DNA from 3 places in the Cytobacillus sp. FSL M8-0252 genome. Region 3 is predicted to be linked to each of the others. Evidence: riboswitches for the same ligand, from Rfam matches in the RefSeq annotation. Region 3 holds a riboswitch; each other region holds the start of a gene.
What was found. A riboswitch is a leader RNA that binds a small molecule or an ion and turns the genes downstream of it on or off. The one in region 3 is predicted to bind thiamine pyrophosphate.

Region 1 (3,282 bases), 270 kb from region 3:
ACTATAGAGGATGGTACCTAGTCCGTTTAGCAGCGTTCCAGCGACTAGAAATACATTTGGACCAAATCTATCAGAGAATAATCCGATGGGAATTTGCAATCCAGCATAAGCAAAAAATTGAATACTCGTTATCAGCCCAATCGTTGCTGCAGTTAAATGAAATTCTTCCATTAATTGATCAGTAATTAAACCAGGTGCTGTTCTTTGACTAACCATAAATAAATAGGCTAAAAGTAAAACACCAAATACAACCCATCTGTACTTACTTTGTTGTTTATTCATTATTTAAACGCCTTCCTCAATTTAACATTCGTCTCTCATTATACGCTTATTGTCTTTATATATATATAGGAAGTTTATATGTCTATGAGGGTGGAGAAGTAGAAGTCATTTCTATTGACTAGATGAGTAGTTGGTGAAGATCTAACTTCTTTTTTAGGAAAATCCGATATGGCAAACTGTCTTAATTGCATAACAAACCTGATATTACAACGATTATAAAGGGTATGATGTTAACAGAATTGAGTTAGTATGAACTAACCTTATTCTGTTAACACTATTCCCGCTTTCATTTATGAAGTTTTATGCATATGTTTTATCACTTAACCACTTTTCTTGGGTATAAGCCATTTCCCAAAAAGCTAACTCATATTGACAGCTAATGGTAAATGCCATTTTCATTTTTTCTTTTTCTGTTTCAGATGCAATTTCAGCAAGCCGATCAAGATGATGAATTTGTTCCAGTACAAGTTTAACAAACCATTCTCCACCGTATGTATCAATCCAGGTACGATAGATTTCTTCTTTTGGTTTTGCCCCTTTAAAGCTCTGCCCAATATCATAATAAATCCAATAACACGGAAGCAAACTAGCGATGACCTCGCCAACTGTGCCTGTCTCTGCTACACGATATAAATGGGATGTATATGCATAGGCAGTAGGAGCGGGTCTAAACTGGTTTAACTCTTCTTCAGAAACTTTTAATACCTCCATAAATTTGTTATGTAACCCTAGTTCAGCTTCATAGGTACCTTGCGCATGCGAGGCCATTCTTGAGGTCATATATAAATTCTCTGCTTTAGAAGCAGCGATTGCTTGCACACGAGCAAAATGTGATAAATAGTAAGAATCTTGTAACACATAAAAGCGGAAACACTCAATTGGTAAATCTCCCTTAGCAATTCCTTTAACGAAAGGGTGTTCAAAATTCGCTTCCCATATATCATGTACTTCTTTCCTTAACGATTGTGTAAACGTTTCTTTTGTTGTCATCATTTCTACCTCTTCTCTTTTTTTATCGAGCATAAAAAATCCAGAAAAGCGAAAAACCACTTCCTATAAGAAAGTGGTTACTGTATACATCATTCATTTAGTTATAGTTATAACGTTAACTAAATTGATATACGCCACTTCCCTACGCTGGTATCAACCAGATCAGGTTCTAAGAGTCTTAAAGTTATTGCACTTTAATCTCAGCCTTTTAAAGGCACCCCTAGTGGATTTATTCAATTATGCTTTCAAAGTTATGTTATCATCTTATCAATAAATGTCAACTGCAAGTTTAGGAATTGAGCAATGTCAAGCTTCTCTTTCAGTAACGATTATGAACAAGTTGGATGAATGCTGTCGTTACCTAAACACTTCAACTGATCTAACACCGCGGCTTAAATTGGCATTGACTCAAGGATGGATAACTCCAAATATTCTCCATGCATTTACACTCTCCACCCTCTTCGCCTAGTGAAGTTTTTCTTTATAATGAAAGCTTACGACTTTTTATCAGCTAAAAAAATGTTTATACTAGAATTATGATTTTGGATAAAGAATGGGTGAATACTACTTGGAAACACATATTTTTTCAAAGGGAGAAGAAATCGCCAACGCGATCGTACACGGAATCGGTGCGCTATTAAGTATTGCGGCTCTCGTCATTTTAACTGTTTTCTCATCCTTATATGGAACAGCTTGGCATATTGTCAGCTTTGTTCTTTTTGGTACAACGATGGTTATTTTATATTTCTCATCAACTTTGCTACATAGTTTACCTGCTGGAAAAGCAAAGGATGTATTTGAGATTCTCGATCATTCTTCCATTTACTTTTTTATTGCTGGAACGTTCACACCGTTTCTATTTATAACAGTTAAAGGAACCTTAGGATGGACCTTATTTGGTCTTGTATGGGGGCTAGCAATTGCTGGAACAGTTTTCAAATGTTTTTTTGTTAAAAAGTTTTTAGTCTTCTCCACATTACTATATGTTTTGATGGGCTGGCTAATTATATTTGCCTGGGAGCCTCTGGTTACACACTTACCTACACAAGGAATGATTTTCCTCATTATCGGTGGCGTTCTATACACTGCTGGTTCAATATTTTATGTATGGAGAGGATTTAAGTACCATCACGCATTGTGGCATGTTTTTGTTCTTGCTGGTTCGATTATGCATTTTTTTGCTGTTCTCTCTCTTTTACCTTGATCAAAATTTACCTCTTTATAAATGATCTGCAGATGGCTACTCTCACCACCTGCAGATTTATTAATATCAGTTTGTAGAGTTTTTATCACATTACTTGTTCTATATTAATAATAAACTACTACTTATAATAACTTCATTACTTCATAGCGAAAGCTCAATTTTTTATACCCTTGTTTACGATACATATCCTTTGGCGTGTCATTGCTGTCGGCTACAAGTATAACCCTATGATTGCTAAATCGCTTCATTACTTCATATTGCAAGCTTGCAGCAATCCCCTTTAATCGGTGAGCTGGTAACACACCTACATTATCAATTTCAGCTGTACACTTATTAAAAAATACTTGTAATGAACCTGCTGGCACACCATGATCATATGCGAGTAACTGTAATGTATCTTTTGCATTATGATGATAGGAATGCATGCTTCTATTAAGGTTCACATATTCCTCACCATAATCTAGATCAAAGTTTCTCTGCAATTGTAGATATTCTCCTAAATTATCATTTGTCACTTCCTCAACCACGATTTCGTTCTTTCTATCTTTATAGATAAATTGAAGAGGGTTAATTTCATATAACTCCTGACACCCGATCGTATAGAATTGTTGATAAAGGTATAATAAAACATCCTCTTGAATCATTTCGTCTGCTGGTAAATAAAACTTCAAATGTTCTTGTTTATGCTCTTTCTGATAGTCTTCCAAATACATTTGTGCCAGTTGAAAATCTTGCAAACTAGGATTTATTTTAAATTGGATAAAGTTTGCATCATATTTAAAATAGAACTGTTTTGTGCCATAGTG
Region 2 (3,282 bases), 2.0 Mb from region 3:
ACATACATGGAAATACAAAAAAGTAGTACGATGATACAATCCTTGCAAATAGGCATTTCTATCATCGAATTAATCTATCAAAAAGATACCCCAATGAAATTCTCAACCATTCAAGAAGAAACCGGTATTACGAAAAGTAATTTATATAAATATTTAAATACACTTACGCAATTGAACATGCTCTATCGTGAAAAAGGGACAAACCTGTATTATCTTGGAAGCAAATTGATTCAATATGGTACAGCCGCCTTTGGTAGTCGTGATATTGCCGATGCAATCACTCCGTATATGCAGGAACTTTCTTCGCTTACTTCCTGCACCGTTTCGTTTTCATTATGGACAAACAACGGACCTATTACGACAAAGATTTGTCATTCGAATGAACCACTTCATATTGGTACACAACTAGGCGGAAGCTTACCACCAACATCTGCCGCAGGGAAGATTTTCTTAAGTTTCTTAAACCCAGTACTGACAAAAGATTGGCTAGGAGACGGGGAAGCGATCGATAACGCAGAATGGCAAATGATTCAACAATCGAAAATCTCCTTCGCTACCGAACCTTTAATTCCATCGATTTCTTCGGCTTCCGTCCCTTTGCTAGACTACCAGAATCAATTACTCGGTGCAGTGACAGTTGTTGGATTTAACGATAAGATGCCTAAGGAAGCATCGGATCCGATGAGCAAGCAACTGCTGAAGTTTCACCTACAAGCATCTTCTATGTTTGGCTATCGATATAAACAAGGAAAAATTGAACAATACTGATTGAACGTTCAATCGACCGTTTTAACATCTAGTAGAATAAAATACTAGTGAGAAAATTAAGTTGTTATTTTAAAAATATCCTTTTCTGCGAATAAATTGGAGTTTAGCTTCGACTTAGTCTCACATTTGCTGATATAAGCTCTTTACTGATTTATCAACCTACAAAATAAGTCCATTTTATTGAAAAAGGCCGCCATAAACAAAGATGACGACCTTTTTTATCTTAGTTCATCGTCAATCCATGATCAACGACTAGATTTTGTCCCGTAATCGCTCTAGCGCCTGGAGAGGCTAAGAAAACAACGGCTTCTGCTACGTCTTCTGGTTTTGTCACACGGCGGATAGCAGAGTTATCAGCCACAATCGCAAATACCTCAGGGGTAGTAACAGCACTTGCATCCGTTGTTTCTAATAATCCACCGGAAACCATATTCACATTAATATCATACTGTCCGAGCTCTTTGGCCATATTGCGTGTAAAGCCAATTAATGCCGCTTTGGCTGTTGTATATTCATGGTAGGCAACGACTGGGTTCTGGTAAAGATTCGTGCCAATACCAATCACACGGGCTTGCTGTGAATCCTTTAGAGCCGGAAGAGCAGATTGAACAACATTTAAGCTTGCTTTTATCGCGCCTTCAAACTGGGTTTGATAGCTAGCCCAAGATAATTCCTCTACTTTCGCCTGTGCCACAGGATCAAATTTAAATTGAACTAATGCATTATTTACAACGATATCCAAGCGACCAAAATGAGCAATTGTGTCTGCTACCATTGCTTTTACTGCTTGATGATCTCTTACATCAGCTTGGATAGCCAATGCACGATCTTGTCCGATTTTTTCAACTACTGCATCTGCTTTTTCTTTATTATTAAAATAATTAACGACTACTTTGTAGCCCTCCTTACCAAACTTTTCAGCAATTGCAGCTCCTAATCCACGACTTGCTCCTGTTACTAACACGACTTCTTCTCTCACGCTATTCCCTCTTTTCAATAGATGTAATTAAAAATGTTCAGGGAAACAAAACAAAAGGCTCCCCGAAAATGGAGAGCCTACCATACATATGCATATAGTTGGAAGATGCTCCCTACGATCGTCTTAACGAACAGGTTCTAAGGGTCAGGTTTTAACCTTCTCAACTCATTTTCTGAGTCCCCCTGCAACAATTTTTAATTATTTTTAGTTTAGCATACAAATAGTTTCCTAGCTATGAATCGAAGTTCATTTCGAAACTGACCATTTGCTTTATGTTTCTCACCATTGTTTTAAACGGGGATTCTTATCTAGAATCGATTCATATTGTTTCTCATTACCGTAGAGGCTATTCGGGTCAAGCAGCTTATATCTCTCATATTTTTCTAATCGATCTTTTTCTTTTGCCCAGCCTAAATGCTTGACTCGTATTGTGGATAAACTGTGGGTAAGTTGGAAGATGTTTTCTGGAAATCTCCCACAATGCTGTGGTGTTTCTTTCCAGACAGGCTGAAAGGTTGATCTAACTCTTGCTAGAAATGGACGGTATAAGAAATGTGCTTGCCAGTATTCATCTTCACGATAATGGTCTTCATCCCACATATCATACAGTCTAAAACAGTACAGGTCGATAGTATCCTGTTTAACAAAGTCATCAATATAATCAATAAAACTCTCCTCAAACCATTCATCTGCGTCAAGATTTAATACCCAACCTAAAAAACCATTCGTTGCTTCTAACCACTGTTGTTTTCTTAGTTCCACTTCATTGGCAAACTGGGAGCTTGCATTCTTGACCAATTTAATTGGCATACCTTTTAGTTCTTGCAAGAAAATCGATATAGTCTGATCAGTACTAGCATCATCTATAATCACAGCTTCATCGATAAATGGCTTTACTTTCTTTAACATCGTTTGTAAATAACGACCTTCTTCATTCTTCACAATCATCGATAAGCGAATTTGATGGCTTTCTGCTTTTTCTGGATAAATAGGTAGTTCGCTATAAGCATACTGACATTTTTCTTTAAATGCGGGTATGCCTGTAAGGTCAGAAGAACGATAAATATGATAAGCTGGCAGATGTGTATGTGTGTCTACATGTAGATCCAGTCCTAATGCCACAGCTCTCACACAAAAATGTCGATCTTCTCCCCAAAAACTGAGATTTTTAATTTTACTAAAATGAATACCTGCTAACAAAGCCTTCCTGCTAATTAGCGTGCACGCACCTAATCCTCCTACTTCATAAACACCTGGAGTTTGTAACTGTTGAATAAAGGCCTCGGTTTGAACGGCCTTTTCTTCGTCTGTTATGGCACCTTCATCCTCAATCTTAAGACATCATCCTTTGTAGCGATATTCAAATCATGCAATAAACTAGTCATTCGTTGATGGGCTTTGTCGTCTATCTGCGTTTGCTTCTCTTGGCCTTTCGCCCTTACCTCCTGCATAAAATCCTTCGCTTCCTGTTTTGTTAACTCTCCTCTTTTCACTAACTCATCCATCATTTCTTGTGCACGCTCTTTCCCTGCTGC
Region 3 (3,282 bases):
CTAAATTAATAATTACCGATACACCGATAGCCGTTAAGAAAAAGAGCGGTTCAACCCAAGAGTTTGTCGAGAGAACTAGTATAATGATAATAATGGGAATAAGTATCCCTGCAGCGAGTAACGTTTCTTGCCCTGTCATTTTCTGCTGCGTAGCTGTATTTGCAGCTTCGCCAATAAGTGATCCCTTCTCACCAATTATTTGATATATATCTTCTGTTGCTTCGACCTCTTTTCCACTCTCAATGGTGACAGAATAAAGAGCGTGATTATTTTTGTAGTAATTTTCTATTGTGCCTTGGTCTCCGGTTTCTATTGGTGTTCTTATGTCCATCGCATCATCTAACCACATCACATCAGTTACACCTTGAACCTTATTTAATTTCTCTTTGATAACGAGCGCTTCTTGGATTGTTACATTCTCAACCATTACGCTTGTATTTGGAATGCCACTAGTAAACTCCTCTTCCATCACTTCTAAAGCAACGGTAGATTCAGCTTCTGCTGGGATATAATCTTTCATATTATAATTAACATTCACAAACAGAAAGCCAATAGCAGAAAGCACTGATAACAAAAAGAAAATGATTGTTACAGATTTTTTATAACGAATAATAAACTCAATCATTATTGGTTTCCCCACTTCTTGATGTTGAAATTCTTTTACAGTAACATTATACATACCACTGTGTTAGATAAACAACAAACAGTTGTGTAAAAAATGTTTAACATCCAACATTTAAGCGTACTTTGTTGGATTTCTTTAAAAAAGTGAGGGTTTGTATGATGAACAAAAAATTGGATCGTCGGAAACAATATACTCGTATGGTGTTAAAGGAAAGTTTAATGGAATTATTAAGAGAAAAAGTAATCTCCTCCATTACCATTAAAGAATTATGTCAAAAAGCAGATATCAATCGTTCTACTTTTTATAGTCATTATCGTGATCAATTTGATTTACTCCAGCATATTGAAGATGAGATTTTGTTAGAATTACAAGTCACTTTAAAACAGTACAACCATAATGAGACAAATGAAACTTTTGCAATGACAAAGTATTTATTAGATTATGTTTATAAACGTAGTGCTGATTTTCTTATTTTATTTAGTGACCATGGTAACAAAGCTTTTCAAACGAGAGTAATTGATACTGCACAATCAATCATTATTAATAGTTTAAAGGAAGAACAGCAGGTCATAAATCTAGATAAATCAAAATATATGATTTACTTTGTAATTAGTGGATGTATTTATGTAATTGAAAAATGGTTAATGAACGGGATGAAAGAATCTCCGGAAGAAATGACAACCATTATTACTGAAATAAGTAATCGGGTTATTCTTCATTCTAAATAGGATGCGAATATATCAACATTCTTCACATCAATATTTTATTCACCTCTACTGTATTGAAATTTAAATTGTCTTCCCTACTCATTTGCATCATTTTACGTATCAATTAATATATTGTATTTATCGCTACTACATTATCAATTGACAAGTATTGGTTTACAGATAATGATTTTTTGCTTATGATAGGATAGACGAACAAATAAATATATCGAATGCGCTAGGGGAGCTATATTTAATGGCTGAGAAGGCAAGTGCCTGACCCTTATAACCCGATCTAGATAATACTAGCGTGGGGAAGTGCAGTTGGTCAGTGTATTCTCTTTTTTTCTGCATAGCCAAACTGCATTCCATCGGGGTGCAGTTTTTTTGTTCAAAAAATGTTAAAAGGAGATTTTTATATGAATCAATTATGTGGAACAAGTAGTATCGTAGGTTGTCAGTTTACGCTTTCTGCAATGAGTGAGAGGTATGTGGACATCATCTTATTTGCCCTTAAAGAAGTGAACATGTCAAAGGTGTGGGCTGAAACTGATGATGTATCTACTTGTATCCGTGGTAAGCAAATTCATGTTTTTGATGTAGTGAGGGCAATCTTTTTACACGCAGCTAAAACAGGAGAACACATCGCTATGAGTGGTACCTTTTCGATTGGTTGTCCAGGAGATTCAGCAGCAGATGTATACATGGACGAAACTGACATTGCCTTGAACAAGGACTATACAAAAGAAATAGACCAGCTTGCAGGTTGTAAATTTGCCCTCTATCCCTTAGGGAGGGAAGATTATATGGAAAAAATTTATGAGCAAATTGATTGGTCCAAGGAGACTGAAGTAAACGTAAGCCATAGCCATTATGCCACAAGGCTTGATGGCAAGGTGAATGATATTTTTAACTTGTTACAGAACGTTTTCGATCAGACCAAGCAAGATGTATCTCATGTGACAATGACATTCACATTATCAGCTAACAGCCCTACTGGAAAAGCTAAAGAAGTGAAAGTCTCATGATAAAATCATGGCGTCTGAAAGATATTGTTCTCATGTCAGTCCTGGGTGTAGTATTTGGCTTTATTTATTTAGGTTTTTTTGGGGTCGGTAAAGTTCTTGTTGCCATCCTTACCCCGTTTGGATTTGGACCCATTGGTTATGAATTGATTTATGGCATATGGTTTATTGTATCAATCATAGCTGCTTACATTATCAGAAAGCCAGGCGTTGCTTTTACAGCAGAAACCATTGCTGCTATTACCGAGGTACTTGTCGGCTCAACATCTGGACCCACTTTAATTCTTTCAGGGATGGTGCAAGGGTTAGGGGCGGAAATCGCTTTTGCACTGACAAAATGGAAAAATTACCAACCTCGAATTCTCGTTTTCTCAGGTGCTAGCGCAGCATTTATTAGTTTTCCTTACCATTTCTTTGTATCAGGTTTTCATGCCTATGAATCCTGGCTTATTATGACAATGTTTGTTATACGTCTCTTAAGTGGAGCCATCATTGCTGGTTATTTAGGAAAAATGTTAGCGGATCAACTAGCGAAAACTGGTGTGTTAAATGGGTACCCGATTGGGAAGGAGGTAATAGCAAGGCATGAAAAATCATCAACCAATTTTTGAACTAGACTCTTTCTCATTTTCCTTTGATAAACACGATGAACCTTCTGTAAATAATGTAAGCTGTAAGTTATATGCAGAGGAAGTGACTTTATTACTTGGAGCAAGTGGTTCTGGCAAAAGTACACTTACACTATGTTTAAATGGTCTATATCCTGAGGCGATTGATGGTTTTACTTCAGGGGACCTTTTATATAAAGGAAGAAATATCTCCTCCTACCCTAAAGGAGTAATAAACCAAGAAATAGGCATTGTCTTTCAAGATCCAGAAAGTCAGTTTTGCATGGTTCGTGTAGAAGATGAATTAGCATTTGTGTTAG

Region 1: another riboswitch for thiamine pyrophosphate. It lies ahead of tenA (thiaminase II); the one in region 3 lies ahead of MKX83_RS12385 (YkoF family thiamine/hydroxymethylpyrimidine-binding protein).
Region 2: another riboswitch for thiamine pyrophosphate. It lies ahead of MKX83_RS02140 (3-oxoacyl-ACP reductase); the one in region 3 lies ahead of MKX83_RS12385 (YkoF family thiamine/hydroxymethylpyrimidine-binding protein).

Annotation. Positions count from the first base shown of each region.
Region 1 covers NZ_JBBOWZ010000001.1:2,702,796-2,706,077, forward strand. The annotation lists gene MKX83_RS13630 (MFS transporter) at 1-282, opposite strand, end outside; gene tenA (thiaminase II) at 583-1,272, opposite strand; TPP riboswitch at 1,395-1,504, opposite strand; gene trhA (PAQR family membrane homeostasis protein TrhA) at 1,841-2,476, shown strand; gene MKX83_RS13645 (GNAT family N-acetyltransferase) at 2,599-3,282, opposite strand, start outside.
Region 2 covers NZ_JBBOWZ010000001.1:407,300-410,581, reverse strand. The annotation lists gene MKX83_RS02145 (IclR family transcriptional regulator) at 7-768, shown strand; gene MKX83_RS02140 (3-oxoacyl-ACP reductase) at 992-1,747, opposite strand; TPP riboswitch at 1,840-1,941, opposite strand; gene MKX83_RS02135 (glycosyltransferase) at 2,027-2,947, opposite strand; gene MKX83_RS02130 (phasin family protein) at 3,058-3,282, opposite strand, start outside.
Region 3 covers NZ_JBBOWZ010000001.1:2,435,354-2,438,635, forward strand. The annotation lists gene MKX83_RS12375 (efflux RND transporter permease subunit) at 1-625, opposite strand, end outside; gene MKX83_RS12380 (TetR/AcrR family transcriptional regulator) at 784-1,353, shown strand; TPP riboswitch at 1,560-1,663, shown strand; gene MKX83_RS12385 (YkoF family thiamine/hydroxymethylpyrimidine-binding protein) at 1,749-2,357, shown strand; gene MKX83_RS12390 (ECF transporter S component) at 2,357-2,965, shown strand; partial or broken gene MKX83_RS24640 (ABC transporter ATP-binding protein) at 2,940-3,282, shown strand, end outside.